DNA from 3 places in the Pseudomonas sp. MRSN 12121 genome. Region 2 is predicted to be linked to each of the others. Evidence: predicted binding sites of a transcription regulator. Region 2 holds the regulator's gene; each other region holds the start of a gene.
The links. The regulator FliA, encoded in region 2, starts transcription of late flagellar genes. The targets are predictions, from matches to a motif close to CTAAAGTTTNNNNNNNNNNNGCCGNTAA.
Positions count from the first base shown of each region.

Region 1 (9,904 bases), 3.4 Mb from region 2:
TGCATCTGCAAGCCACCGCCGTTGGCGACCATGGTCCCGGCCACGCCCGAGGACAGCACGTGGGTGGTGGACACCGGCAGGCCGAACAGGTCCGCGGCGCCGATGGTCAGCATCGCCACGGTTTCCGCCGAGGCGCCCTGGGCGTAGGTCAGGTGGGTCTTGCCGATCTTCTCGCCGACGGTGACCACGATGCGCTTCCAGCCGACCATGGTGCCCAGGCCGAGGGCGATGGCCACGGCGATCTTCACCCACAGCGGAATGAAGCGCGTGGCGTTGTCGATCTGCTGCTTGAACAGCTGCAGCTTGCCCTGGGTGTCGGCGTCGAAGTGGCCGACCTGGTGCTTGTCCATCAGGCGGATGGTTTCGCTGCTCAGGTACATGTCGTTGCGCACGTTGCCCATGGCCTCGGCCGGTACCTTGGCCAGCGAGCCGTAGCCTTTCACTTCGTCACCGATATGGCCGGCCAGGGCGGCCAGGGCCGGGACCAGTTGCGGCGTGGCTTCCTTGCTGCGCACGTAGTCGGACAGCACTGCGCGCGGGTCGGCGGGGGCCGGTTGCGGGGCGCTTTTCACCAGGGCTTGCTGGGTCACCTCGGCCACCGCGGCGAATTGCAGGGCCTGGTCGGCCGGCATGGTGCGGTTCAGCGCGTAGGCCATGGGCAGGGTGCCGACCAGGATCAGCATGATCAGGCCCATGCCTTTCTGGCCGTCGTTGGAGCCGTGGGCGAAGGACACACCGGTGCAGGTGGCGATCAGCATGCCGCGAATCCACCAGGGCGGCGGCGTGTTGCCCTTGGGCGCCTTGTACAGCGCGCGGTTCTTCACGAACAGGCGCAGGGCCAGGAGCAGCAGCGCCGCGCAGGCGAAACCGATCAGCGGCGAGAACAGCAGGGCGTAGCCGACCTTGGTGGCCTGGCTCCAGTCCACGCCGCTGGTGCCGTCGCGCCCGTGCATCAGCGCGTTGGCCACGCCGACGCCGATGATCGAGCCGATCAGGGTATGCGACGACGAGGCCGGCAGGCCCAGCCACCAGGTGCCGAGGTTCCACAGGATGGCGGCGATCAGCAGGGCGAAGATCATCGCGAAACCGGCCGAGGAGCCGACCTGCAGGATCAGTTCCACCGGCAGCAGGGCGATGATGCCGAAGGCCACGGCGCCGCTGGACAGCAGCACGCCGAGGAAGTTGAACAGGCCCGACCAGACCACCGCGAAGTGCGGCGGCAGCGAATGGGTGTAGATCACTGTGGCCACCGCGTTGGCGGTGTCGTGGAAACCGTTGACGAACTCGAAGCCCAGGGCGATCAGCAGTGCTACGCCGAGCAGCAGGAACGGGGTCCAGGTGGTGACGCTGGTGCCCAGTTCGTGCATGTCGTGCATCAGGCTGTAGGCGGTGAACAGCAGGCCCATGGCGAGCACCGCGAAGAAGGTGACCAGGGTGAAGGGGCTGGGTTTCTTATCCAGTTGCGGTCGGGCTTGGGCGGCGGTCGAAGCTGTGCCGGAAGCGCTCAGGGAAGGGGTGGCCATGGCCGGACAATCCTGTGGCAGGGAGGAGTGCCGCCCATGATCGTTGCCAAATATTACAGAGAGACTGCCTCAGGTCATGGTTTGGGTGAATCCTCTAACCATTGGTCAAGAATCAGCGCCATTGACTGTAGGAGCGAGCGGGCGGCGATCCGACTTGCCCGCGATAGGGCCGTCCCGGTTCGGACTTTGTCCTGTCGGGTGCCAGCGCCGACGCCTTCGCGGGCAAGCCTCGCTCCTACGCCAAGCGCTGCCCTACAGGTCCTGGCGCTTGCGGAAGGCCCAGCGCCCGGCGATGACGGTGAAGGTGGCGACCAGGGCGACGAGGATCCAGAAGCCTTCCGGGTCGCCGGAGAAGGGAATGCCGCCGACGTTCATGCCGAAGAAGCCGGCGATGATGTTGATCGGCAGCGCCAGCACCGTGACCACGGTCAGGGTGAACAGGGTGCGGTTGGTCTGTTCGTTGATATTGGCGGCGATTTCTTCCTGCAACAGCTTGATCCGCTCGCCGAGGGCGGTGAGGTCGTTGATGATCAGTGCGAACTCCTCGGTGGACTTGCGCAGCTCCTTGACGTCGTCCTTCTGCAACCATTGCGGCGGCCGGTTGAGCAGCCGCAGCAGCGAGCCCGGCTCCAGCGCCAGCAGGCGTTGCAGGCGCACCAGCACCCGGCGCATGGCCCCCAGTTCGGCGCGGTTGGTGGAAATCCGCGCAGCCAGCAGCTGGTCTTCGATCTGGTCGACGTTGAGGCTGGTCTTGCGCACGATCTGGGTCAGCACCTCGCCCTGGTCGCGCAGCAGGTGTACCAGCAGTTCCAGGGGCGAACGGAAGCGTTCGCCGGCCTTGACCGAGGAGCGCAGCTTGTCCACCGAATGCAGCGGTTGCAGGCGCGCGCTGACGATCAGCCGGCTGCGCGCGCAGACCCACAGCGTGGAGATGTCCGAGGACAGCATGCTGCCGAAGTTGAACACCACGTCGTTGACCACCGCCAGCAGGGCCGAGTCGACATGCTCGATGCGGGTCGAGCGCGAGCCCTCGTGCAGCGCCTCGAAGAACTCGTCCGGCAGCTGCAGGTGGGTCTGCATCCAGCGTTCGCAGGCGGCATGCGCCAGGTTCAGGTGCAGCCAGAGAAACTCCTCGCCCTCGTCGGGCCGTTGCAGGGCCTCCAGGGCCTTGGCCGAGTCCAGCTCGCGCCCCCGCTCGCCGGGGCGGAAGGCGAAGCCGTAGAGCAGGCCGAACAGATCGGAATCGCGGTGGGCGTGGTCGAGGCTGTGATTCATGGAGGCTCGCAGGGGGGAAGGCACCTGTAGGCGGTTTTACAGGTTCACTTGAGCCGGATCATCGCAAGCCGCCATGACGATTTTGTGACATTTCGAAGTGCAATATTCCGCGGCTATAACCGTTTGTCGAAGGCTCTCAAGAAAGCCTTCGCCAGGCCGATCACGCCCAAGACAACGGCGCGATCGGTTGGCCCCGGTTCGCCTGACAGGGATGTTCGCACGCTACGCATGCCCGCCCCGGGCGTGCCTTATCCCTGTTGAGAGATTTCATTCGATGTCCTTGCAAAAATCCCTGAGAGCGCAAGTCCTGGCCTTATTGAGCGGCAGCCTGCTGGCGATGCTGTTGATCGCGCTGGCGTGTTTTCATTTCCTGTCCAATGGCGTGCAAGGTTATCGCGACCTGATCGAGGGGCCGTTGCGCACCTCGCAACTGATCGATGAGGCCAACCTGCAGTTCAAGGTCCAGGTGCAGGAGTGGAAAAACGTGCTGCTGCGGGGCAAGCAGAGTGCGGAGTTGAACAAATACTGGCAGCAGTTCGAGGATCGCCAGCGCGACGTGCAGGGCATTCTTGGCCAGCTGGCGGCCGAGCCCGGCATCGAGGCGACACTCAAGGGCCGTATCGAACGCTTGCGCGATGAGCATCGGGCACTGGGCGCGGCCTACCAGAAGGGCCGCGACGCCTTTGTCGCCGCCGGTGCCGATCCGGTTGCCGGCGATGCCGCAGTCAAGGGCGTGGACCGGGCCACCAGCGAGCAGATGAGCGAACTGGTGAGCGAGCTGCGCAAGCAGGGCAGCGCGCAGTCGCACACCATCAGCGCCGCCGCACAGCGCACGGTGTGGGGCGGCTTGCTGGTGATGCTGGTGTCGGGCTTGCTGATCGGCCTGCTGAGCCTGTGGCTGGTCAACCGCAGCCTGGTGGAACCGATTCGCCAGTTGATCGACTACGTGGCGCAACTCAGCCGGGGGCGGATCGCCGAGCGCGTGGCCAGCGAGCGCCAGGACGAACTGGGCAAGCTGGCGGTCGCCGCCAATACCCTGCGCGATTTCCTCGCCGAAACCTTCAGCCGCCTGCAACGCAGCGCCTCCGACCTGGACAGCGCCAGCGGCGAGCTGAATGCCATCGCCACGCTGATGTCCCAGGGCACCAACGAACAGTTCGAGCGTACCGACCAGGTCGCCACGGCGATGAACGAGATGTCCGCCACCGCCCAGGAAGTGGCGCGCCACGCGGCGGATGCGGCGCGTGCCGCCGACGATGCCGACCAGTCGGCGCAGCAGGGCGAGCAGGTGATGCAGGGCACCATCCACACCATCACGCAGATGCGCGGGGAAATCGCCAACACCGCCGAGGTGATCCGCCGCCTGGAAGCCGACAGCGGACGCATCGGCAAGGTGCTGGAGGTGATCCGCGGGATCGCCGAGCAGACCAACCTGCTGGCGCTCAACGCCGCCATCGAGGCGGCGCGTGCCGGCGAGGCCGGGCGCGGTTTCGCCGTGGTCGCCGACGAGGTGCGCAGCCTGGCGCAGCGTACTGCGGCGTCGATCATCGAGATCAACCAGATCATCCAGACCGTGCAGACCGGTGCGCTGGACGCGGCCCAGGCGATCGAGACCGGCCAGGCGCGCAGCGACGAGAGTGTCGAGCAGGTGACCCAGGCCGGCGCCATGCTGGAGCGGATCACCGAAGCGGTGGAAGCGATCCGCGACATGAACCGGCAGATCGCCACGGCGGCGGAAGAACAGACCTCGGTGGCCGAGGACATCTCGCGCAACCTGACGGAGATCACCAGCATCGCCAGCACCAACCTGGATAACGTGCAGCGCACCGAAAGCGCGAGCCAGAACCTGCACGGCCTGTCGGGGCAGTTGAACGAGGTGACGGCACGCTTGAGTGCCTGATGCGCCAGGCATGAAAAAGCCGCGTGGCCTTTCGGCCACGCGGCTTTTTTTTGCAGGTAAGGATTACCGGTCTTGCTTGTTGCTCAGCACCTTGCCGGTCTTGGCGTCCAGGTCGACATCCCACTCCACGCCCTTGGCGTCGCGCAGTTCCACCTGGTAGACGTAGGCGCCGGCCGCGGTCTGCTCGAGTTCGGTGTCGGTGATGTTGGCGGCGCTGGTGCCCGGGTGCTGGGCCAGCGCGGCCTGGTTGAGTTTTTCCAGGTCCATGATGGTGCCGGCCTTGAGCAGGCCCGGGATCAGGTCCGGGCGCACGTCGGCCTGGGCCAGGCCGGCGGTCAGGGTCAGGGCGGTAGCGGCGAACAGGGCAGTCAACGTTTTCATTGCTTCTTTCCTTGGGGTGATTCGTTTGAGTGGCGCCAGGTTAACCGGCGCAACTTAACTCACCCTTAATTCGCCTCCAGCGTTGCGCCGTTTGTTCAATTGCGCTGGCCCCCGGGTATTTCAAGCTGTGCTCTGGAACCAGGAGAGACAGTGATGAAATCCATGATCAAAGGCTTGTACGGTCCGGCGTTCTTCGCCGGCTTCATCGGCACTGGCGTGTGGCTGGTCGGCACGCCGGGGCTGGCCCCGAGCGGGTTGCTGCTGGTGTTCGCCGGGGCGCTCGGGGTGTCCTTTCTCGCGGAGTGGTGGTTGCCCTATGAGGTGGACTGGAACCGCCCGCGGCAGGATCGTCTGCGCGATGTGTTGCACGCGTTGGTCAATGAAAGCCTGAACGCCCTGGGGTTGCTGCTGTTGCCGGGGCTGGTGAGCCTGATGGCGTTCGAGGGGCTGTGGCCGCGCGCCTGGCCGCTGTGGGCGCAGCTGGCGCTGGCGATTGTCATCGCCGACTGTGGCCTGACCCTGGCGCATTATTTCAGCCACCGGCTGTCCTGGCTGTGGCGCCTGCACGCGGTGCATCACAGTGTGCAACGCCTGTATGGCTTCAACGGCTTGATGAAACACCCGTTGCATCAACTGCTGGAAGCCAGTGCCGGGCTGTTGCCGTTGCTGTTTCTGGGCATCCCGTTGCCGGTAGCGCAGCTGTTGGCGTTTGCCATCGCCATCCAGCTGTTGTTGCAGCACTCCAATGTCGACATGCGCCCCGGCCCCCTGGGCTGGGTGTTTGCCTGGGCGCCGATGCATCGCTTTCACCACATGAAATACGGCACCGCCGGCAATGTGAATTTCGGCCTGTTCCTGAATGTCTGGGACGGGTTGCTGGGCACGGCGTTCTACTCCTCGGCCTACCCGATTCGTCAGGGCGACCTGGGCATCGGCAGCCAGCCGGATTATCCGCAGGCGTACTGGAAACAATTGTTGGCGCCGTTCGGCAGGCAAGCCGTTCGCGAGGAGCCGCCGGTGCCTTTGCCGTTGCGGCGTTGAATCAGTCCAGCAGGCGCAGTTCGAGCTGTTGCAGGGCCTGGCGCGCGGTGACGCCGAACAGGACTTTCAGGGTGCGGGAAAAGTGCGCGGAATCGGCAAAGCCGGCGCCATGGGCCGCCTCGGTGATGGCCTGGCCCGCCAGCACCAGACCCATCGCCAGGCGCAGGCGCCGCCACAGCACTAGGCGCCGCACCGGCAACCCGAGCTGACCACTGAACAGCCGTTCGAGCTGGCTCAGGGACAGGTGCGCATGGGCCGCCAGGGCACTGGCCGAGACCTTGCCGGTCAGTTGCCTGTCGAGGGCCGCCAGGGCTTTTTCGATCCGCCGGTCCTGCACGATTCGGCGCGGGCAATGCCGCAGCGCTTCGGCCAGCGCCGGCAGTGTCAGTTCGACTCCCAGCAGGCTGTGTTGCAGGGCCTGGGCGTCAATCGTCAGCGGTTCGGCGTAGAGGGTGAACAGCGGCCCGGGCGCCTCGAGGATGGCATGGCGTTGCAGGGCCGGGATGAACAGGTGTCGAGCGGTGCAAAGCTGGCCGTCGAGCTGGACGGTGACCGGTGCGGCGGGGGCGAGGATCAGTTGGTGGGCGTAGTGGGCGTGGGGCGCGGTGCAACCCAGCTCTCCCTGGATCAACCCGTAGTCACGCCCGAGCCACAGCTGGCCTGTCCACTCGGGCGGGCGCACGGTGCCGGGCTCAGTAGCCGTTGGCTTCGAGCAGTTGCGGCACGCTGGCGCTGGCCGGACGCTTGACGTACTTGAGCAGCTCCGCGGCGCGGTTGGTGAAGATGCCGTCGACACCGGCGTCCAGCACCTTCTTGAAGTCCACCGGTTCGTCGATGGTGTACACGTGGATCAGCAGGCCCTGGTCGTGGGTGAACTGGTTCATCCAGGGTTGCACCAGGTCCGAGTAGCTCTGGTCGCCGCCGTTGGTCAAGGCCGCCGACGGACCGGTGCCGATGGCGCCCTGGGCCTTGGCGTAGCTGACCCACTGCTCGAACTCGGCCTTGTCCTTGGGTTCCTGCTTGGCGTAGTAGGCGGCCTTGTCCTTCTCGCCGCTGTTGGCGAAGGTCACCTCGGACTTGGGCTGCATGCCGCCTTCGCCGACCCACAGCAGGAGGATCTTCGGCACTTTGGGCATTTCCTTGTGCAGCAGTTCCAGGCTGCTCTTGTCGAAGGTCTGCAACACCACCTTGCCTTTGCCCTGGCCGACTGCCAGTTCGCTTTTCGCCAGCTTGGAGCCGGCCGGGCTCAGCCAGCCGCGGTCCTGGAGTTTTTCCTTGAGGTCACGCTCGATACCGGGGAACAGCTTGGGTTCCTTGGTCTCGATGTACAGGCCGGGCTTGTGCGTCGGGCTGCTCTGGGCGATGTCGATGATTTCGTCGAGGGTCAGGATCTTCAGGCCGGCGTAGGACGGCCGGGCGCGCTCCGGGTGGGCCTGGTTGAACCAGCTGCCGGCGTCGAGGCTTTTCAGCTCGGCCATGGTGAAGGCATTGGCCGGGCTGTCCTTGCGCTCGGGAAACTTGCTGGCGACGTCGGTGGTGCGTTGCAGGTTGTTGTCGTGCAGGGCGAACAGCACGCCGTCCTTGCTGCGCTGCAGGTCCATCTCCAGGTAGTCGGCGCCCAGGTCGCGGGCCAGTGTGTAGGCCGCGGCGGTGGATTCCGGGGCGTCGAACGAGGCCCCCCGGTGCGCGATCACCGCGGGGTGCGGAATGCCCTGGCCGAGGGCCAGTGCGGCAGGGCTGGGGCTGGCGGCCTGTGCCTGGCCCAGGCCAAGCAGGAGGCTCAGCAGCAGGGCGCTTTTGGTGAAGGTGGCAGGCATGGTCGAGGTCCTTTCGTGGGAGCGGTTTTCAAAGGACTACCTTTTAACAACTGAAGGGCCGTTGCGCTATCGCGAAACCGACATAAATCCGCACCTGCGGCAAATTTTCCGACGCCAGCGCGGGGCGCTTTGCAGTAGGCTTGCGTCCTGGAGTTTCCCCGCCAGAGGGAAACCCGTGAGCCGTTTCATTCTTGCCCGGCGTGTAGACCATCGATCACCTGTCCCTCGGGACACTCCGTGAGGTTTACCATGCGCATCACTTCCGAACTCATCTGCCAGGCCGCCGACCAGCTCAAGGGCTTTGTCGGGTTCAACCACAAGAGCGGCCGGCACATCGTGCGTTTCAGCGAAGATTCCTTCGGCATGGACGTCGCCGACGACGCCATCACGCCCGCCCATGAATTCGTCTGGGCCCGCGCCGAGGGCCAGGTCATGGTGCTCAAGCGCGAGCTGATCCAGTTGCTGCTGGAACAGAACATCGACGACCGCATCAACATCAGCGAACCCTTGCGCGTTTACATGCGGCGCACCGACCTGCCGGAGATCTCGGCGCTGCGCAGCCTGCTGCCGGTTGCGCAATAACCGGGCGGGCGCCGCAGCGCTCAGCGTTCGAACAGATAGGCCCGCTCGACCTTGCACACCCGCGTGTGACAGGCCGCGTACCAGTCGCTGCGGCCACGCTCGCGGGCGCTGCGGTGTTCGGCGTGCTGCTTCCAGGCGAGGATCGAATCCTGGTCCCGCCAGTAGGACACGGTGATGCCGAAGCCGTCCTCGTTGCGCGCGAACTCCATGCCGAGAAAGCCCGGCTGCTCTCGCGCCAGCTCGACCATGCGTTCGGCGGCCTGCTCGTAGGCCGGGTCCGGTTCGCGCCGTTGAGCGCTGAAGATCACCGCGTAGTAGGGCGCCTCGGGCGTACCGGCGATCATGGGTGCCGCTCCAGGCAGGCGGCGAGCAGGGCGCTGACCAGGGGCGGCACGACGCCGTTGAGCGCCGCCCGTTCCGGCTGGAACAGGGTGGCGACAAAGAACCGATGGTCGCGCAGTTCCACCGCCCGCAGGTCGCCGGCCGAGTCGTAGCCGTTGGGGCGCAGGTCGTGCTCGAGCAATTGCCCGGCGAACGCCGGGTTGACTCCGTAGCGACAGCGATAACCCTCGCAGATCTGCTGCTCGCCGTAGGCTTCGGCGATGCGACTGCCTGGACTCAGGTGAATGCTGTCGGTGGCTTCCACCAGGGCGCAGGTCAACGGCGTGAGCAAGGCCCGCTCGGCCTCGGGATGGGTCTCGCCGTGCTCGGCATCGGCCCAACCCAGCACGTTGCGCGCGTACTCCAGCACCGCGTGTTGAAAACCGCCGCAGGTGCCGAGGAAGGGTCGCTGCCGTTCGCGGGCAAAACGGATCGCCCGCAAGGCGCCGTCCATCGAGCGGTAGGGGCTGGCGGGCACGCACCAGATGCCGTCGAACGCTTGCAACGGCTCGTCGCTGCCCAGGCTGTCGGTGGCCAGCCAGTGGTAGCGCACCTTGAGGCCGGTTTCCTCGGCGGCCATTTCCAGGGCCCGGGGAATGGCCCGGTGCGCGGTGACTTGAGGGTCGTGGTCACCCACGAGGGCGATGTGCAGGGTAGGCAGGGGCGCACGATGAGGCATGGGTTTCTCCCGGGTCGGCCAACGCTTGTCGATTGCTGGAGGCCACTATAGATTGGCGTTCACGCACTCAATATTGGCGTTTATCAAAGTGATCAATGCAGCCGTGCACTATCGCCTCGACTACCCCGACCTGTCGCTGATCCTCGCCCTGGTGCGCGGCGGTTCCCTGGCCCGCGCGGCGGGGTTGCTGAAGGTGGATGTGTCCACGGTGTTCCGGGCGGTGCGGCGCCTGGAGGCCGCCCTGGGCCAGCAACTGTTCGACAAGAGCCGCGCCGGCTACCTGCCCACCGGACTGGCGCGCACCCTGGCCGAGCAGGCCGAACGT
Region 1 is NZ_CP010892.1:5,242,017-5,251,920, reverse strand. Features, by position in the region: gene TO66_RS23765 (inorganic phosphate transporter) at 1-1,523, opposite strand, end outside; gene TO66_RS23760 (transporter) at 1,776-2,798, opposite strand; gene TO66_RS23755 (methyl-accepting chemotaxis protein) at 3,073-4,698, shown strand; gene TO66_RS23750 (PepSY domain-containing protein) at 4,762-5,079, opposite strand; gene TO66_RS23745 (sterol desaturase family protein) at 5,233-6,120, shown strand; gene TO66_RS23740 (helix-turn-helix domain-containing protein) at 6,122-6,802, opposite strand; gene TO66_RS23735 (glycerophosphodiester phosphodiesterase) at 6,813-7,937, opposite strand; gene TO66_RS23730 (DUF2025 family protein) at 8,187-8,519, shown strand; gene TO66_RS23725 (antibiotic biosynthesis monooxygenase) at 8,540-8,863, opposite strand; gene TO66_RS23720 (CTP synthase) at 8,860-9,579, opposite strand; gene TO66_RS23715 (LysR family transcriptional regulator) at 9,605-9,904, shown strand, end outside.
Region 1: TO66_RS23755 (methyl-accepting chemotaxis protein) is a predicted target of FliA. The motif match lies at 2,934-2,961, and genes of this name have one in related genera.

Region 2 (9,904 bases):
TGGCGGCCGGCGCGGCGTACCTGTTCTGGAAACGGCAGAACGTGGTCAAGGCCCAGGCGCTGGAAGAGGTCAAGCGCCAGCAGGACCTGCTGCCTTCGCCGGCGCGGGCCCTGGAAACCAAGGAGCTGGGCTGGGATGACGTGACCCAGATCGACATGATCGGCCTGGAAGTCGGCTACCGCCTGATTCCCCTGGTGGACCGCAACCAGGGCGGGCAACTGCTGGCGCGGATCAAGGGGGTTCGTAAGAAGCTGTCCCAGGATCTGGGCTTCCTCATGCCCACCGTACACATCCGCGACAACCTCGACCTGGCGCCGAGCGCCTACCGGCTGACCCTTATGGGGGTGATCCTGGCGGAGGCCGAGATCTATCCGGATCGCGAGCTGGCGATCAACCCGGGCCAGGTCTACGGCACGCTCAACGGCATTACCGCCAAGGATCCGGCCTTCGGCCTGGAGGCGGTGTGGATCGAGGTCAGCCAGCGCGCCCAGGCGCAGTCGCTGGGGTACACCGTGGTCGACGCCAGCACCGTGGTCGCCACTCACCTCAATCAGATTCTGTACAAGCATTCCAGCGAGCTGATCGGTCACGAAGAAGTCCAGCAACTTCTGCAATTGCTGGCCAAGGGTTCGCCAAAGCTGGCCGAAGAACTGGTGCCGGGCGTGCTGTCGCTGTCGCAGTTGCTCAAGGTGCTGCAGGCGCTGCTGGCCGAACAGGTGCCGGTGCGCGATATCCGCAGCATCGCCGAAGCCATCGCGAACAATGCCGCCAAGAGTCAAGATACTGCCGCTCTGGTGGCCGCGGTGCGCGTCGGATTGTCGCGCGCCATCGTGCAAAGCATTGTAGGTACTGAGTCCGAGCTGCCTGTGATCACCCTGGAGCCAAGGTTGGAACAAATCTTGCTCAACAGTCTGCAGAAGGCAGGACAAGGCTCGGAAGAGGGTGTTCTGCTGGAGCCAAGCATGGCTGAGAAGCTGCAGCGCTCGTTGATCGAAGCCGCGCAGCGCCAGGAAATGCAAGGTCAACCGGTGATTCTGCTGGTAGCCGGTCCGGTCCGCGCGATGCTCTCGCGCTTCGGGCGCCTGGCAGTCCCGGGCTTGCATGTGTTGGCGTACCAGGAAATTCCCGACAACAAGCAAGTGACCATCGTTGCGACAGTAGGGCCCAACGGCTGAGGTAGTGGGTTATGCAAGTTAAGCGTTTTTTCGCCGCCGATATGCGTCAGGCCATGAAGCTGGTTCGTGATGAGCTGGGCTCCGACGCTGCCATCATTGGCAACCGCCGCATCGCCGGCGGTGTCGAGCTGACGGCTGCGCTGGATTACAAGCTGTCGGCGCTGGCGCCGCGCGTGCCGAACATGGAACTCGAAGACGAGCTGCGCAAGACTCAGTCGCGCATCGTCACCGCCCAGGCCGAGCTGAGCCTGCGTGGCGAGGGCGAAACGAATGGCAACACCAATCGCCAACTGTTCGCCGGCCTGCCGCTGACCGCCGCCGAACCGCTGATCGAACCTACGTTCAGCGAGCCGCCACGCCCGGCCCCGGTAGCCGCCGCGCCGGCCGTGGACCAGCGTGCGCTGGACTCGATGCGCTTCGAACTCAATGGCCTGCGCGAGCTGCTGGAAGTCCAGCTCGGCTCGCTGGCCTGGAGCCAGCTGCAAGGCAGCCGGCCCGAACAAGCCAACCTCTGGCGGCGCCTGCAGCGTATCGGCTTGTCCGGTCCGCTGGCCCGCGACCTGCTGGCGCTGATCACCGAAATCGACGAACCCCGCCAGGCCTGGCGCATGCTCCTGGCCCACCTGGCGCGGATGATCGTGACCCCGGAAGTCGAACCCCTGGAAGAGGGCGGTGTGATCGCCATGGTCGGCCCCGCCGGCATGGGCAAGACCACCACCCTGGCCAAGCTGGCGGCGCGCTACGTACTCAAGTACGGCGCGCAGAACATCGCCCTGGTGAGCATGGACAGCTATCGCATCGGTGCCCAGGAGCAGCTCAAGACCCTGGGACGCATCCTCAATGTCTCGGTGACCCATGTCGACCCAGGCCAGTCCCTGGCCCAGGCCCTTGATCCGCTGCTGCGCAAGCGCGTGGTGCTGATCGATACCGCCGGCCTGCAAGCCAGTGACCCGGCCTTGCGCATGCAGCTGGAAAGCCTGGCCGGCCGCGGCATCCGGGCAAAAAATTATCTGGTCCTGGCAACCACCAGCCAGAAACAGGTTCTAACCGCCGCATACCACAGCTACAAGCGCTGCGGGCTGGCCGGCTGCATCCTGACTAAACTGGATGAAACCGCCAGTCTTGGCGAAGTGTTGAGCCTGGCCATCGGTCACGAACTGCCTGTCGCCTACCTGACCGATGGTCCGCGGATTCCGGATGACCTGCACTTGCCGCGTCGTCACCAGCTGGTCAGTCGCGCGGTGAGCGTGCAGATGCAGGAAGAACCCAGCGAGGAAGCCATGGCCGACATGTTCGCTGACCTCTACCACAACCCGACCAAGCGGGTTGGCTGAGGGAATCATGAAAAGATTGCAATGTACCTACATCGATGGTCTGCCAGGCATTGTTCCGTTGGTGAACGCGCAGCCAGTTATGTGGCCCCGTCTAAGTAAGACAAGGTAAAGAAAGAACATGGGCAGCATGCATCCCGTACAGGTGATCGCGGTGACCGGCGGCAAAGGTGGCGTCGGCAAGACTAACGTGTCAGTGAACTTGTCCCTGGCCCTAGCGGAGCTCGGCCGGCGCGTCATGCTGCTGGACGCCGACCTGGGCCTGGCCAATGTCGACGTGCTGTTGGGGCTGACGCCCAAACGGACCCTCGCCGATGTCATCGAAGGCCGCTGCGAGCTGCGCGACGTACTGCTGCAAGGGCCGGGCGGCATCCGCATCGTGCCCGCGGCATCCGGCACCCAGAGCATGGTGCACCTGAGCCCGGCGCAGCATGCCGGCTTGATCCAGGCGTTCAGCGACATCGGCGACAACCTCGATGTCCTGGTGATCGATACCGCCGCCGGCATCGGCGACTCGGTGGTCAGCTTTGTCCGCGCCGCGCAGGAAGTGTTGCTGGTGGTCTGCGACGAGCCGACCTCAATCACCGACGCCTACGCGCTGATCAAGCTGCTCAACCGCGACTACGGCATGAACCGCTTCCGCGTGCTCGCCAACATGGCGCAGAGCCCGCAGGAAGGCCGCAACCTGTTCGCCAAGTTGACCAAGGTCACGGATCGCTTCCTCGACGTCGCCCTACAATATGTCGGTGCCGTGCCTTACGACGAATGCGTGCGCAAGGCCGTGCAGAAGCAGCGTGCGGTCTATGAGGCATTCCCCCGTTCGAAGTGCGCGCTGGCCTTCAAGGCCATTGCACAGAAAGTCGATACCTGGCCGTTGCCGGCCAATCCACGTGGGCATCTTGAATTTTTCGTCGAGCGGCTAGTGCATCAGACAGCAGGGCCGGTGCTATGAGCGCCAGCGGCTACAACCTTTACAAAAAGTCGGCACGCGACAGCCAGTACGAACTGATCGAGCGCTACGCGCCCCTGGTCAAGCGTATTGCCTATCACCTGCTGGCGCGCCTGCCGGCCAGCGTGCAGGTCGAGGACCTGATCCAGGCTGGCATGATCGGCCTGCTCGAGGTATCGACCAAGTACGACGCGAGCAAGGGCGCGAGTTTCGAGACCTACGCCGGTATCCGTATCCGTGGGGCGATGCTCGACGAGGTCCGCAAGGGTGACTGGGCGCCGCGCTCGGTACACCGCAATACCCGCATGGTGAGCGACGCGATCCGTGCAATTGAAGCTAAAACCGGTCGCGACGCTAAAGATCATGAAGTTGCGGCCGAACTTCAATTGAGTCTCGATGATTATTACGGGATTTTGAACGACACCTTGGGCAGTCGCCTGTTCAGCTTCGACGACCTGTTACAGGACGGCGAGCATGAAGGGCTGCATGAGGATGGCGCGAGTGCTCATCTCGAGCCGTCGCGCGACCTGGAGGACGAACGTTTCCAGGCCGCTCTGGCGGACGCGATTGCCAATTTGCCGGAGCGTGAGCGACTGGTCTTGGCGCTGTACTACGACGAAGAGCTGAACCTCAAGGAAATCGGTGAGGTCCTGGGGGTCAGCGAATCGCGGGTCAGCCAGTTACACAGCCAGTGCGCGGCCCGTTTGCGGGGGCGTTTGGGGGAGTGGCGAGCGCGCTGACAGGCAGTGTGGGGACACTGCGGACGAGACTGGCACGACGTTGTCGGTCTTGCGGTGTGTATTCCATGCAGTCGTTGAGTGCTCTGCCTGATTGATTGAATGGCGCGTCCAGCTGCTGGGCGCGTTTAAGACTGCTTGGAGGTCGAATTGGACAAGAACATGAAAATCCTCATCGTTGATGACTTCTCAACGATGCGGCGGATCATAAAAAACCTGTTGCGTGACCTGGGTTTCACCAACACGGTCGAGGCTGACGATGGCACCACCGCCATTCCGGTTCTCAACAGCGGAAGCATCGACTTTCTGGTAACGGACTGGAACATGCCCGGCATGACCGGTATCGATCTGCTGCGCCATGTGCGCGCCGATGAAAAACTCAAGCACCTGCCGGTACTCATGGTGACCGCCGAGGCCAAGCGCGAACAGATCATCGAAGCGGCCCAGGCCGGGGTAAACGGTTATGTGGTCAAGCCCTTCACGGCCCAGGCGTTGAAAGAGAAGATCGAGAAGATCTTCGAACGCATCGGTTGATGTGTGGAACCATTCCGCCACGGGGGGAGCTATGGAGCACAACGAATCTTCATTGGGCGACTTTGAGTCGACCCTGAAAAAACACGCAGTGGAACTGGTCGACAGCCTGGAAAAAGGCAAGTTCGGCGAAGCAGTGCAACTGATCCATGAGCTCAACCAGACCCGTGACCGCGGCCTGTACCGGGAGGTCGGCAAGCTCACTCGCGAACTGCATAGCGCCATCGTCAATTTCCAGATTGACCCGCATATGCCGCAAGCCGAGGAAGTGTCGCAGATCACCGATGCCACCGAGCGCCTGTCCTATGTGGTCAAGCTGACCGAGGCCGCGGCCAACCGCACCATGGACCTGGTCGAGAGCGCCACCCCGTTGGTCAACGGCCTGAGCAGCGAAGCCCAGGCCCTGAGTGCCGACTGGGGGCGTTTCATGCGCCGCGAGCTGGGTGCCGACGAGTTCCGCGATCTGGCCCGCCGTGTGGATGGTTTCCTGACCCGCAGCGAGCAGGAGACGCGCGCTGTATCGAGCAACCTCAATGACATCCTGCTGGCACAGGACTACCAGGACCTGACCGGCCAGGTGATCAAGCGCGTGACCCAACTGGTCACCGAAGTCGAGAGCAACCTGCTCAAACTGGTTCTGATGGCCAGCCAGGTCGATCGTTTTGCCGGCATCGAACATGACCGCGCGGCGATCCTCGCTGAAAAAGATCCGCAAAAACATCTGGCCAAGGGTGAAGGTCCGCAGATTCATGCCGATAAACGTGAAGACGTTGTATCCGGTCAGGACGATGTCGACGATTTGCTTTCCAGCCTTGGATTTTAGGCTCAGACCTAGTAGGAGCACCCATTAATGAGCTTCGGCGCCGATGAAGAGATCCTTCAGGATTTTCTGGTTGAGGCCGGCGAGATTCTAGAGCAACTGTCCGAACAACTGGTCGAGCTGGAAAGCCGGCCGGACGATGCAGACTTGCTCAATGCAATTTTTCGCGGTTTTCACACTGTTAAAGGGGGCGCCGGCTTCCTCCAGCTCAACGAGCTGGTGGAGTGCTGCCACATCGCCGAGAACGTGTTCGACATCCTGCGCAAGGGTGAGCGCCGCGTCGACGCGGAACTGATGGACGTGGTACTCGAAGCGCTGGACGCGGTGAATGGCATGTTCGGCCAGGTCCGCGAGCGTACCGAGATCACTGCCGCCACCCCGGAACTGCTGGCCGCCCTGGCTCGCCTGGCCGAGCCTGCCGGCGCCGAGGAGGCTGCCGCGCCAGTCGAACCCGAGATCGCCGAGCCGGTTGCCGAAGTGGCCGCCGAAAGCGAGTCGGGCGATATCACCGACAGCGAGTTCGAGCAGTTGCTCGATTCGCTCCAGGCCGCCAAGACCGAGGCCGAAGCCCCGGTGGCAGCCGCTCCCGTAGCCGATGGCGAAGCGGCCAGTGACGAAATCACTGACGCCGAGTTCGAGTCGCTGCTCGACCAATTGCATGGCAAGGGCCAGTTCGCACCCGATGCGGTGGCGCCTTCGGCCAGTACGCCGGCAGCGGAAAAGACCGCCGCCAGCGACGAAATCACCGATGACGAATTCGAGGCCTTGCTGGACCAGCTGCACGGCAAGGGCAACTTTGCCGTCGATGCGCTGGAGTCCGCGGTGGCCACGGCGGTGCCGCCGGCCGCACCGAGCGCGGCAGCCGCCGGTAGCGATCTGATCACCGACCAGGAATTCGAATCCCTGCTCGACGAGCTGCATGGCAAGGGCAAGTTCTCGGAAGTGCCGGCTGCCGCTGCGGCGACCGTTGGCAGTGCCGCCGCCACTGCTGCGGCGCCAGCCGCCGTCGCCAAGCCGGCGGCGAAGAAGGTCGAGCCCAAGGCCGAGACGCCGAAACCGGCGCCCGCGCCAGCCGCTGCCGCTCCGGCTCCAGCCCGTGCACCGGCTGCCGCCCCGGCGGAAAAACCGGTCAGCGAAGCCGAAACCACGGTGCGGGTCGATACCGCGCGCCTGGACGAAATCATGAACATGGTCGGCGAACTGGTACTGGTGCGTAACCGCCTGGTGCGCCTGGGGCTCAACAGCGGCGACGAAGCCATGTCCAAGGCCGTGTCGAACCTCGACGTGGTCACCGCCGACCTGCAGACCGCGGTGATGAAGACCCGGATGCAGCCGATCAAGAAAGTCTTCGGCCGCTTCCCGCGCCTGGTTCGCGACCTGGCCCGCCAGCTCAAGAAAGAGATCAACCTGGAGCTGGTCGGCGAAGAGACCGACCTCGACAAGAACCTCGTCGAGGCCCTGGCCGACCCGCTGGTGCACTTGGTGCGCAACGCCGTCGACCACGGTATCGAGTCGCCGGAAGAGCGCGAGGCTTCGGGCAAGTCCCGGGGCGGCAAGGTGGTGCTGGCCGCCGAGCAGGAAGGCGACCACATCCTGTTGTCGATCTCCGACGACGGCAAGGGCATGGACCCGAACGTCCTGCGTGCCATCGCGGTCAAGCGCGGGGTCATGGACAAGGATGCCGCCGATCGTTTGAGCGACACCGAGTGCTACAACCTGATCTTCGCCCCGGGCTTCTCGACCAAGACCGAGATCTCCGACGTGTCCGGCCGCGGCGTGGGCATGGACGTGGTGAAGACCAAGATTTCCCAGCTCAACGGTTCGATCAACATCTACTCGACCAAGGGCCAGGGCTCGAAGATCGTCATCAAGGTGCCGCTGACCCTGGCGATCATGCCGACCCTGATGGTGATGCTGGGCAACCAGGCGTTCGCCTTCCCGCTGGTCAACGTCAACGAGATCTTCCACCTGGACCTGTCGCGCACCAACGTGGTCGACGGCCAGGAGGTGGTGATCGTGCGCGACAAGGCGCTGCCCCTGTTCTACCTCAAGCGCTGGCTGGTCAGCTCCGCGGTTCATGAAGAGCAGCGCGAAGGCCACGTGGTGATCCTTTCGGTCGGCACCCAGCGCATCGGCTTCGTCGTCGATCAACTGGTCGGCCAGGAAGAAGTCGTCATCAAGCCATTGGGCAAGATGCTCCAGGGAACACCGGGCATGTCCGGCGCCACCATCACCGGTGACGGCCGCATCGCCCTGATTCTCGATGTTCCGAGCATGCTCAAGCGTTACGCCGCACGGCGTATTTGAATACCGGAGGGGCGGGGCCATTTGCCTTGCCCCGCCTAACGGAGTGTTTATGGCAGTCAAGGTCCTGGTGGTGGACGATTCGGGGTTTTTCCGCCGCCGCGTCTCGGAAATTCTTTCAGCGGATATCAATATCCAGGTCGTCGGTACCGCGACCAATGGCAAAGAGGCGATCGATCAGGCCCTGGCGCTCAAGCCGGACGTGATCACCATGGACTACGAGATGCCGATGATGGATGGCATCACGGCCGTGCGGCACATCATGCAGCGCTGCCCGACGCCGGTCCTGATGTTCTCCTCGCTGACCCATGAAGGCGCCCGGGTGACCCTGGATGCGCTGGATGCCGGCGCGGTGGATTTCCTGCCGAAGAACTTCGAGGACATCTCGCGCAATCCGGAGAAGGTCAAGCAGCTGCTGTGCGAGAAGGTCCACAGCATCTCGCGCAGCAATCGTCGTTTCAGCAGCTACAGCGCACCGGCGCCACAACCGCCGGCCGCGCCTGCACCTGCGCCCTCGAGTTCCAGCAGTTTCAGCGGTTCGCTCCCGGCACGTCCGGCCCCGGCTCCTGCGCCAGTGCGCAGCTCGGCCGCGGGCTCGTCGTCGGCGCCCAAGCGCAAGGCCTACAAACTGGTGGCCATCGGTACCTCCACCGGCGGCCCGGTGGCGCTGCAACGGGTCTTGACCCAGTTGCCGGCCAACTTCCCGGCGCCGATCGTGCTGATCCAGCACATGCCGGCGGCCTTCACCAAGGCGTTCGCCGAGCGCCTGGACAAGCTGTGCCGCATCAGCGTCAAGGAAGCCGAGGATGGCGACATCCTGCGTCCGGGCCTGGCGCTGCTGGCACCGGGTGGCAAACAGATGATGGTCGACGGCCGTGGCGCGGTGAAAATCCTGCCGGGCGATGAGCGCCTGAACTACAAGCCGTGCGTGGATATCACCTTCGGCTCGGCGGCCAAGTCCTACGGCGACAAAGTTCTGGCGGTGGTGCTCACCGGCATGGGCGCCGACGGCCGCGAAGGCGCGCGCCTGCTCAAGCAGGGCGGCAGCGCGGTCTGGGCCCAGGACGAGGCGAGCTGCGTGATCTACGGCATGCCGATGGCCATCGTCAAGGCAGACCTGGCGGATGCGGTGTACAGCCTGGACGATATCGGCAAGCACCTGGTCGAGGCGTGCCTCTGATGGATGTCCTGAGCCTCATCGGCATCATCATGGCGTTCGTCGCCATCATCGGCGGCAATTACCTGGAAGGCGGTCACCTGTCGGCCCTGGCCAACGGCCCGGCCGCGCTGATCGTGCTGGGCGGCACCATCGGCGCGGCGTTGTTGCAGTCGCCGCTGAGCGCCTTCAAGCGCGCCATGCAGATTCTCGTCTGGATCCTGTTTCCGCCGCGGGTCGACCTGCCCGGCGGCATCGACCGTGTCGTCAACTGGAGCCTGACCGCGCGCAAGGAAGGCCTGCTGGGCCTGGAAGGCGTGGCGGACGCCGAGCCCGACACCTACTCGCGCAAGGGCTTGCAGTTGCTGGTGGACGGCGCCGAGCCGGAATCCATCCGCAGCATCCTGGAAGTGGATTTCTACACCCAGGAGAGCCGCGACATCGAGGCGGCGAAAGTCTTCGAAAGCATGGGCGGCTACGCGCCGACCATCGGGATCATCGGCGCGGTCATGGGCCTGATCCACGTCATGGGCAACCTGGCCGATCCGTCGCAGCTGGGCAGCGGCATCGCCGTGGCGTTCGTCGCGACCATCTACGGTGTGGCCAGCGCCAACCTGGTGTTGCTGCCGATCGCCGCCAAGCTCAAGTCGATAGCCTTGCGGCAGTCGCGTTATCGCGAAATGTTGCTTGAAGGAATCCTGTCGATTGCCGAAGGTGAAAACCCTCGCTCCATCGAGTTGAAGCTGCAAGGCTTCATGGACTAAGGGAATAGCCATGGCACGTCGTCGCCAGCAGGAAGAACACGTCAACCACGAACGCTGGCTGGTGTCCTACGCGGACTTCATCACCTTGCTGTTCGCGTTCTTTGTGGTCATGTACTCGATCTCCTCGATCAACGAAG
Region 2 is NZ_CP010892.1:1,814,537-1,824,440, forward strand. Features, by position in the region: gene flhA (flagellar biosynthesis protein FlhA) at 1-1,175, shown strand, start outside; gene flhF (flagellar biosynthesis protein FlhF) at 1,187-2,509, shown strand; gene fleN (flagellar synthesis regulator FleN) at 2,628-3,458, shown strand; gene fliA (RNA polymerase sigma factor FliA) at 3,455-4,195, shown strand; gene TO66_RS08255 (chemotaxis response regulator CheY) at 4,355-4,726, shown strand; gene TO66_RS08260 (protein phosphatase CheZ) at 4,758-5,546, shown strand; gene TO66_RS08265 (chemotaxis protein CheA) at 5,574-7,850, shown strand; gene TO66_RS08270 (chemotaxis response regulator protein-glutamate methylesterase) at 7,900-9,027, shown strand; gene TO66_RS08275 (flagellar motor protein) at 9,027-9,767, shown strand; gene motD (flagellar motor protein MotD) at 9,778-9,904, shown strand, end outside.

Region 3 (9,904 bases), 1.2 Mb from region 2:
ATCGGCAACTGAGCTATCCGGTGCTGGAAGTCTCGGCTCACCACGGCAATGGCATGGAGCAGTTGCAAGCGCAACTGGACGGGCGCATCAGCGTGTTCGTCGGCCAGTCGGGCGTGGGCAAGTCGTCGCTGGTGAACAGCCTGCTGCCCAACGTGGAAACCCGCGTCGGCCCCTTGTCGGAACTGTCCGGCCAGGGCACCCACACCACCACCACCGCGCGCCTGTTCCACTTTCCGGGTGGTGGCGAACTGATCGACTCCCCGGGGATTCGCGAATTCGGCCTGGGCCACGTCAGCCGCGCCGATGTCGAGGCAGGCTTCATCGAATTCAACGACCTGCTGGGCACCTGCCGCTTCCGCGACTGCAAACATGACCGCGAACCGGGCTGCGCCCTGCTCAAGGCCCTGGAAGACGGCCGCATCCAGCAGCAACGGATGAACAGCTATCGCTCGATCATCGCCAGCCTGCCGGATAGCAGCTATTAACAGGCAGCACCACGCAGAAACAAAAAGGCCGCGATGATCGCGGCCTTTTTCATGGAGCACTGTCGCTTGCCGATCAGCGCGCCGCCGGAGGAGCGGCCGCCGGCGCGGTCGCTCCTCCGGTCTTCGGTGCTGCATCCTCGAAAAGATTCAAACGCTCACGCAGCTCATGCGCCGGCAACGGCTCCTGCTCCGGCGGCAAGGCGTTCGGATCCGCCGGCACTTCGCCCGGCGCGCCCTGGCCCTGGGTCGGTGCCGGGGCATCGGGGGCAACTTCACCCTCGATGGCACGCTGGGCCTTCTTGGTCAGCACCACGATGTCGATACGCCGGTTGACCGGGTTGAACGGGTCCTTGCGATCGAACAGCGACGACGAGGCATAACCCACCACTCGTGCCACTTGCCCATCCGGGTAGCTGCCCGCCACCAGCGCGCGACGCGCGGCATTGGCGCGGTTGGCCGAAAGCTCCCAGTTGCCGAAGTCGCCAGTGCCCGCATAAGGCTTGGCATCGGTATGGCCGCTGATGCTGATCTTGTTCGGCACCGCCTTGATGGTGTCGGCCATGGCCAGCAGGATGTCCTCGAAGTACGGCTTCAGGCGCGCACTGCCGGAGTCGAACATCGGCCGGTTTTCCGAATCGATGATCTGGATGCGCAGGCCGTCCGGAGTGATCTCGAACAGGATCTGGTCCTTGAACTTCTGCAGCTGCGGGTTCTCTTCGACCTTGTTCTGCAACTCCTGGAGCAGCAGTTCCAGACGCTCTCTTTCAACCTGCTCGGCCATGTTCTCGACCTGATCGGTATCCACCGTGACCTTGTCTGGCTGAGGCTGCGACTTGATCTCGGGGTTGAGCGTATTGTCCGGCGCCAGCTCGGGAGAACCGCCCAGGTCGATGATGTAGGGCGTACCGCTTTCCGAGAAGCCGATCGGGTCCTTGAAGTAACCGGCGATGGCGATCTTCTGTTCCGGCGTGGCCGTGGACAGCAGCCACAGCACCAGGAAGAACGCCATCATCGCCGTGGCGAAGTCGGCGAAGGCGATCTTCCACGCCCCGCCGTGATGCCCGCCGGCAAAGCGCTTGACGCGCTTGATGATAATCGGCTGATTGTTTTCCATGGCTTAGCGACCGCGAACCGCTTGTTCCAGCTCGGCAAAGCTTGGACGGTGCGCCGGGTACAGCACCTTGCGCCCGAACTCCACGGCCAGCGATGGCGGCATGCCGGAAGCCGAAGCCACCAGGGAAGCCTTGATGGCTTCGTAGACGTTCAGCTCTTCCTTGGCATCGTGCGCCAGGGAATGGGCCAATGGGCCGAAGAAGCCGTAGGCCGCGAGAATACCGAAGAAGGTACCGACCAGCGCCGCACCTACGTGCAGGCCGATGGACTTCTGGTCGCCATCGCCCAGGGATGCCATGGTCACCACGATCCCCAGTACCGCCGCGACGATACCGAAACCCGGCATGCCATCGGCGATGCCGTTGACCGCATGGGAGGGGTGTTCGAGGTCTTCCTTGAGGCTGAACAGCTCCATGTCGAACAGGCCTTCGAGCTCGTGGGGAGCCATGTTGCCGGAGGACATGATGCGCAGGTAGTCACAGATGAACGCGGTCATGCGCTCGTCTTTGAGCACGGCCGGGTACTTGGCGAAAATCGGGCTGGCGGCGGCATCTTCGATATCGCCTTCGATCGCCATCATGCCTTCACGGCGGCTCTTGTTGAGGATCTCGTAGATCAGCCCCAGCACTTCCAGGTAGAAGGTCTGGGAAAAGCGCGAGCCGAACATCCCCAGGGACTTCTTGAGCACGTGCATGGTCATGTAGCCAGGGTTCGCCTGGAGGAACGCCCCCAGCGCGGCGCCACCGATAATCATGACCTCGAAGGGCTGGATCAGGGCTGCGATCTTGCCGTGAGAAAGCACGTATCCGCCGAGAACACTCGCGAACACGACGATGATGCCGATAATTTTAGCCATAGGTAGGAAAGTACTTACTGAGTCGGGTTCAAGGTCTTATTCGGAAGTTCTTAAATCTCTTCTTCTACTTATCGACAAAACTGCGCCAGACTATAGGCCGTTAAGGCGAAAAGCCAGTTTGGCCCGCTCTGGGCGTGTTTACAGCAGACGATGATTGCGCCCAGCCATGTCTAATGAAACGACAGTCCCAACGACTATTCCCAACTCCCTCGAAGCCTGGATAAAGCGGCTCGACTCAGTCCGCTTGCCAGTGCCGCAGGCCAGCCACGACCGGGTCTGCCGGGCCATCCGGGACAACCGCAGTTCCTTGCGCGATATCGCCGATTTGATGCAGGACAGCCCCGCGCTGGCCCTGAGCGTGATCCGCGAAGCCAATCTCCATACCCATGGCAGCATGGGCGAGCCGGCGGAAAATCTGGAGATTGCCCTCAATCGCCTCGGGCTCAAGCGCACCGAAGAGCTGATCGACCGCCTGCCGGCCCAGCCCGAGGAGCAGATCCCCGTCGGGCTGCGTCAATTGCAAATGATCAGCCAGCATGCGACCCAACAGGCCAATGGTTTTTTCGCCGGGCGCCTGGCCCGGCTCTGGCAGGACATCCACTGGGGCAGCCTGTTGTTTCTCTCGCCGCTGTGGCCCATGGCGCTGGCCTATCCGAAGCTGCTCGAAGAATGGCAACGGCGCGTCGTCCACCAGGCCGAGCCGGCCCGGCAGGTCGAGCAGGAATTGTTCGGCGTCAGCCTGCTCCGGCTGTGCCAGGCGCTGGTGGACATCTGGCATCTGCCGATCTGGGTCCAGCAAGGCTACCGCCTGCTGATCGACGAGCAGGATCACCTGGCCAAAGCCCTGCATATCGCCCGCGACAACGCCCATCCGCTGCACCAGCAGCAATGCCTGGATGCCGATCCGGCCCTGCAACGCTGGCTGAACCAACCGGCCAACAGCGTCTTGCTGGCCAATGCCCTGGCCCTCTCGGCGCAAGAATCCTGGACCGGCGCGCACTGCCTGCGCTGGCAATACCTCACCAGCCTGTACCTGCAACTGCCGATGGACGACGTGCAGCAACAGTTGCACCAGCAAGCCGCGCAGAGCGCGCGACAGCACAGCATGGCCGACCTGTGGCATCCGGCCGAGGCACTGCTCTGGCCCTGGGGCAGCGATCGCGAGCACAGCGGTGAACTTCCAGCTCCCGGCCCGACCGCCGAAGACCTGGCCAAATGGCGCAAGCAGTGCAGCGAATTGCTGGTCGAGCCCAGCCGCTTCAGCAATGCCATGCATCTGACTACCCAGGCCTGCAATGCCCTGGTGGCCTGCGGCATGCGTCGGGTGATGCTGCTGATGGTCGATCGCACGCGAACCCAGTTGCGGGTGCATCAGCTCGCCGGGCTCCCCGCGCAAGCCGCCAGCCTGTCGCTGGAGATCAGTCAGAGCAGCGTGCTGCAACGCTTGCTCGACGCTCCGGCGCAAGTGCGCCTGACACCTGCCAACACTGCGCAGTTTTCCGCCCGCCTGCCCGACAGCCTGCGCAGCCTGTTCCGCGGCGAACACCTGCTGCTGCGTTCGGTCCCGAGCAATGGCCGGGTGATCATGCTGATTGTCGCCGACCAGGGTGGCCAACCCTTCTCGGAGATCTCCGTACAGGCTTTCGGCAAGACCGCGCAGTGCATCGAAAAGGCCCTGCACAGCTTTACCAACCGCAGCCGCTGACGCTTGCGCTACAATCCCCTCCTTTGTGCCCTGGAGACCTCACATGCCTGACTTCTCTGGCTTGCCGCTGGTGATCGAGCCGAGCGACTTGCTCCCTCGCCTCGACGCCCGCGAACTGATTCTGGTGGATCTGACCAGCGCCGCCCGCTATGCCGAAGGGCATATTCCCGGCGCGCATTTCGTTGATCCCAAGCGTACTCAGCTGGGTCAGGCGCCAGCGCCCGGGCTGATGCCACCGCAAGCGGCGCTCGAAGCGCTGTTCGGCGAGCTCGGGCACAACCCGGAGGCGGTCTATGTGGTCTACGACGACGAAGGCGGTGGCTGGGCCGGGCGCTTCATCTGGCTGCTGGATGTGATCGGCCACTCCCGCTATCACTACCTGGATGGCGGGCTGCCCGCCTGGCTGGCCGACGGCCTGCCAGTGTCGAGCGAGGTGCCGGCCGCCGTGGGCGGCCCCGTCGCCCTGACCCTGCACGACGAGCCGACCGCCACCCGGGAATACCTGCAAAGCCGTCTGGGTGCCGCCGACCTGGCGATCTGGGATGCCCGCGGCCCGCTGGAGTATTCAGGTGAGAAAGTCCTCGCCGCCAAGGGTGGGCATATTCCCGGCGCGATCAACTTCGAGTGGACGGCGGGCATGGATCAGGCACGCAGCCTGCGGATCCGCCGCGACATGCCGCAGATTCTCGAGCGACTTGGCATCAGCAAAGACAAAGAAGTGATTACCCATTGCCAGACTCACCACCGCTCTGGCTTCACCTACCTGGTGGCCAAGGCCCTCGGTTATCCGCGAGTCAAGGGCTACGCCGGTTCCTGGGGCGAATGGGGCAACCACCCCGATACGCCCGTAGAGATTTAAGGTTTAAGGACAGTTAATGAAAAAGCGTTTGTTTATCCTCAGCCAGTACCTGCTGCCCCACCACCTGCTGTCGCGCCTGGCCGGCTGCATCGCCGAGTGCCGCGTGCGCTGGTTCAAGAATGCCTTCACCGCCTGGTTCGCCAAGCGTTATCAGGTGGATATGTCGCAGGCACTGGTGGAGGACCTGACCGCCTACGAGCACTTCAACGCCTTCTTCACCCGCGCCCTGAAAGACGGCGCCCGTCCGCTGGACCAGACCCCGGGTGCGATCCTCAGCCCCGCCGATGGCGCGATCAGCCAACTCGGCCCGATCGAGCATGGCCGGGTATTCCAGGCCAAGGGCCACAGCTTCAGCGTGCTTGAGCTGCTGGGTGGCGACTCGGCGCTGGCCGCCCCCTTCATGGGCGGCGACTTCGCCACTGTCTACCTGTCGCCGAAGGACTACCACCGGGTGCACATGCCGTTGGCCGGCACCTTGCGGGAAATGGTCTACGTGCCAGGACGCATCTTCTCGGTCAACCAGACCACCGCGGAAAACGTACCCGAGCTGTTCGCCCGTAACGAACGCGTAGTGTGCGTATTCGATACCGAGCGTGGCCCGATGGCCGTAGTCCTGGTGGGCGCCATGATCGTGGCCTCGATCGAAACCGTCTGGGCCGGGCTGGTGACGCCGCCGAAGCGCGAACTCAAGACCGTGCGCTACGACGAAGCGGCCCGCGCGCCGATCCACCTGGAGAAAGGCGCCGAGCTGGGACGCTTCAAGCTGGGCTCCACCGCGATCGTGCTGTTCGGTCCGGACCAGGTGCAGTGGGCCGAAAGCCTGGGTGCCGGCTCGCCGGTGCAGATGGGCCAAGGCCTGGGCCTGGCCAAGGCCTGATATCCGGGCATACAGACCAGACATGAAAAACGCCGCGATCTGCGGCGTTTTTTTATGCTTGCGATTCGCTTCAGAGTTGCCCGTCGCGGTCGCGGAAACCCAGCAGGTAAAGCACGCCGTCCAGCCCCAGGGTGGAAATCGCCTGCTTGGCCGACTGCTTGACCAGCGGCTTGGCACGGAAAGCCACACCCAGGCCGGCAATCGCCAGCATCGGCAGGTCGTTGGCGCCATCGCCCACGGCAATGGTCTGCTCCAGACGCAGGCCTTCCCTAGCCGCCAGTTCACGCAACAGATCGGCCTTGCGCTGGGCATCAACGATCGGCTCGACCGCGACACCGGTCACCTTGCCGTCGACCACTTCCAGCTCATTGGCGAATACGTAGTCGATCCCCAACTTGGCCTGCAATTGCTTGGCGAAGTAGGTGAAGCCGCCCGACAGAATGGCGGTCTTGTAGCCCAGGCGCTTGAGTTCGGCGAACAGGGTCTCGGCCCCTTCGGTCAGGCGCAGCGTTGCGCCGATGGAATCCAGCACCTCGACATCCAGGCCCTGGAGCAAGGCCAGGCGCTCCTTGAAGCTGGCGCGGAAATCCAGTTCGCCCGCCATGGCCCGCTCGGTGATTGCCGCCACCCGACCGCCTACGCCCGCCGCCTTGGCCAGCTCGTCGATGACCTCCGCCTCGATCAGGGTCGAGTCCATGTCGAATACCGCCAGGCGGCGGTTGCGGCGGAACAGCGAGTCTTCCTGGAAGGCGATATCGACGTTCAGCTCCTGCGCGACGCTCAGGAACTCGGCGCGCAGCGCCTGCGGATCGGCCGCTTCGCCACGCACGGAAAACTCGATGCAGCCCTTGCCCTTGTCGGCCGGGGTATCCAGCGGCATGCGCCCGGAGAGGCGGTCGATGTGATCGATGTTCAAGCCGTACTTGGCGGTGATCGAGCTGACGCGCTGCAATTGCTCGGCAGTGACCTTGCGGGTCAGCAAGGTGACGATATGGCGCTTCTTGCCCTGGCCGCCGACCCACTGCTGGTAGTCCTCTTCGGAAACCGGCGTGAAACGGACCTGCTGGTCCAGCTCATAGGCGGTGAACAGAATATCCTTGAGCACCGACGAGCCTTGCTCGCTTTCCGGAATTTCAACCAGGATGCCGAACGACAGAGTGTCGTGAATCACCGCCTGACCGATGTCGAGAATGTTCACACCACCCTGGGCCAGGACGCCGGTAATGGCCGCGGTAAGACCCGGACGGTCTTCACCGGTGATGTTTATCAAGACGATTTCGCGCAAGGCGCACCCCCGCAGGTGGAAAAAAACCGCATTCTACCCACTTTCAGTGACCATCGGGCACAGCCAGCGCTTTGCCGGTCTAGGGCCTGTCGCTATACTGCGCCTCAACTTCACGGACAAAAGAGCCGAGCTCAGTGAACCGGCCCACGCCAGTTAAAACCGATAACTTCTTCCTGCTGATCTTCCGTGCACTGCGTCACCGCCGTGTACCGATTGCATTGCGCATCGCCAGCCATAACGTGATCCTGGTCGCCCTGGCCCTGGTGATCTATGCCTGCGTGATGGGGCTGCAATTCAAGCAGGCCATGCACGAGCAAGCCGACGCCCTGGGTCAGAGCCTGACCACCCAGACCGCGACCTCGGCCACCGAGTTGCTGGTGTCCAACGACATCCTCAGCCTCAACGTGCTGCTGAACAACCTGACCAAGAACCCGCTGGTGGCCCACGCGGCGATCTACAGCGTGGACAACCGCATCCTCGCCGAAGCCGGCCAGCGTCCGAAAAGCAGCCTGCTGGGCGAAACCGAAGGCGTCTACCAGACCAAGATCACCTTCCAGGACGTGACCGCCGGCAACCTGCGCATCAGCCTGGACATGGAACAATTCCAGCAGCCGATGACCATCAGCCTGCAGAGCATGGGCATTCTCAGTGCCATCCTGCTGGCCCTGGCCCTGGCGTTGAGCCTGCGCCTGGGGCGGCATATCTCCACGCCGCTGCTGCAACTGCGGGTCTGGCTGCGGGATATCGACGAGCACACCCCGGCCACCCAGCGCCAGGACGAGATCGGCGACCTGGCGCGCCAGCTGCACACCAGCTTCGCGCCGGAGAAGATCGAACCGGAGCCCGAGCCGGAAGCGGAAATCGACGACACCGACTACGACGATACCGAGGACGCGGAACCGAGCTTCGAAGTACGCAACCTGCGTGATCCAAGCTTCGATGAAAGCGCTCCCGTCGCCGGCCTCAAGGCCGCGCCGCGGCATGTGGTCCACGCCGAGGAGGATCAGGACGACGAAGATCCGTTCGCCGATCTTCGCGACAGCTCCTCCGCGACCGCCGCCCAGCCCCTGGCCAAACCGGTGGCGCCGGCTCAGCCGCAGCACAGCGCCGTACTGGCCGTGCAACTGGGCGCCCAGGACCAACTGCGCCGCCTGCCCCGTGCCCGCCTGACGGAATTGCTGGAACGTTATCGCGATTGCCTCGACCAGGCCGCCTCGCTCTACCAGAGCGAACTGCACACCCTGAACGATGGCAGCACACTGATGCTGTTCCACAGCGAAGACAGCGGCGACGACTACCTGACCAACGCCATCTGCTGCGGCGAGCTGTTGCGCGCCCTGGGCCACGCCCTGCAGATCGAAGTGGCCGACAGCGGCATCACCCTGCAATTGCAACTGGGCCTGACCCTGGGCGAAGAACTGTTCGGCCTGAGCCAGATCGACCTGCTGCTGACCGAGACCGCCCAGGATGCCCTGGCGCTGTCCCAGCACAGCCGCAACCTGCTGCTGGTCGAACGCAAGATCAGCGACGACGTCCTGATCCGCCAGCGCGCGCGCATTCGTCCGATTGCCAGCCCCGAAGGCGCCTGCTGCGTCGAACGCCTGATGGAGCCCTATCCATCGATGCTGGAACGGCAACTGGCGCGGATGCACGAGAGCCGGGCCAAGCTCTGAACCCTGCCCCAACAAAAAGCCCGCAGCGATGCGGGCTTTTTGTTGGGGCAGGGTAACGGCTATCGCGAGCAAGCTCGCCCCTGCAAGGACACTGCATACGTTCTGTAGGAGCGAAGCTTGCTCGCGATAAACTCAAGGCCGTGCCTGCCCTCCCCCAGAAACGACAAAGCCCGCTAATTAGCGGGCTTTGTCCTGGAACCACAACACTCAGAAGCGGAACACTTCCATATCCGTGCGGATAGGCGTGGCCATCGGGATCTTCGGCTGCTTCTCCTGCTCGGCCGGCTTTGCCGCCGGGGCGGGAGCCGCCTTGCGTGGCACTTCAGCGACCGCAGGCTGGTTGGCCAGCGGCTTGATCGCCCCGGACAGCTGCTCGGCCAGGCGCTGCAGCAGCACACCCTGGGCCTGGACCTGGGACGCGGTTGTACCCGCATGCTGTTCCTGCAGATGGACGATACGGTTGTCACGCACCTGCCCGCGACGATCGATCAAGCGCCATTGCGCATCGAGCACCGCCGGCTGCGAGGCGCCCGAATCCAGGCGAGTGATCGACAGCAGCACCTGCACATCCGGGGTGAAGCCGGTACTGGCCGGCGCCAGCACGACCCGCTGGCTATCCAGCTGGCCGGCGACCTGACGCAACAGCAGTTGATCGATATCGGCGGACAGGCTGCCCGCCCAACGACCGTCGGTCGCCGCCTGCAGGCTGCCGTCGCTCTGACGTTGCAACAAGGTTTCGCGTTGCAGGTAGTCGGCTACCAGCACCGGCCCCAACAGTACAGCCATACCGGCGCTTTGCGCCGGTTGCGCTGGACTTCCGCTGTCCAGCTGATACAGCGACACCGGCTGGTGCACGCTGCAACCCGCCAGGCCAAGAACGCCGGCGAGCAAGAAAACAAAAGGAAGGCGCAGAACAGTCATCATTCCATCCAGGTGGCGGCCACAAGGCTAGCCACAGTGCAAATACTCAAAAATAACCCTGAATAACGCTCAGCCACGCCGGCGCTTGAAAGCGCATATCATCCGTGAATATGCGCCATGACTCCAGTGT
Region 3 is NZ_CP010892.1:604,643-614,546, reverse strand. Features, by position in the region: gene rsgA (small ribosomal subunit biogenesis GTPase RsgA) at 1-485, shown strand, start outside; gene motB (flagellar motor protein MotB) at 559-1,599, opposite strand; gene motA (flagellar motor stator protein MotA) at 1,603-2,454, opposite strand; gene TO66_RS02655 (HDOD domain-containing protein) at 2,621-4,159, shown strand; gene rhdA (thiosulfate sulfurtransferase) at 4,203-5,018, shown strand; gene asd (archaetidylserine decarboxylase) at 5,035-5,895, shown strand; gene serB (phosphoserine phosphatase SerB) at 5,966-7,180, opposite strand; gene TO66_RS02635 (AhpA/YtjB family protein) at 7,315-8,853, shown strand; gene TO66_RS02630 (membrane integrity-associated transporter subunit PqiC) at 9,061-9,774, opposite strand.
Region 3: motA (flagellar motor stator protein MotA) is a predicted target of FliA. The motif match lies at 2,523-2,550, and genes of this name have one in related genera.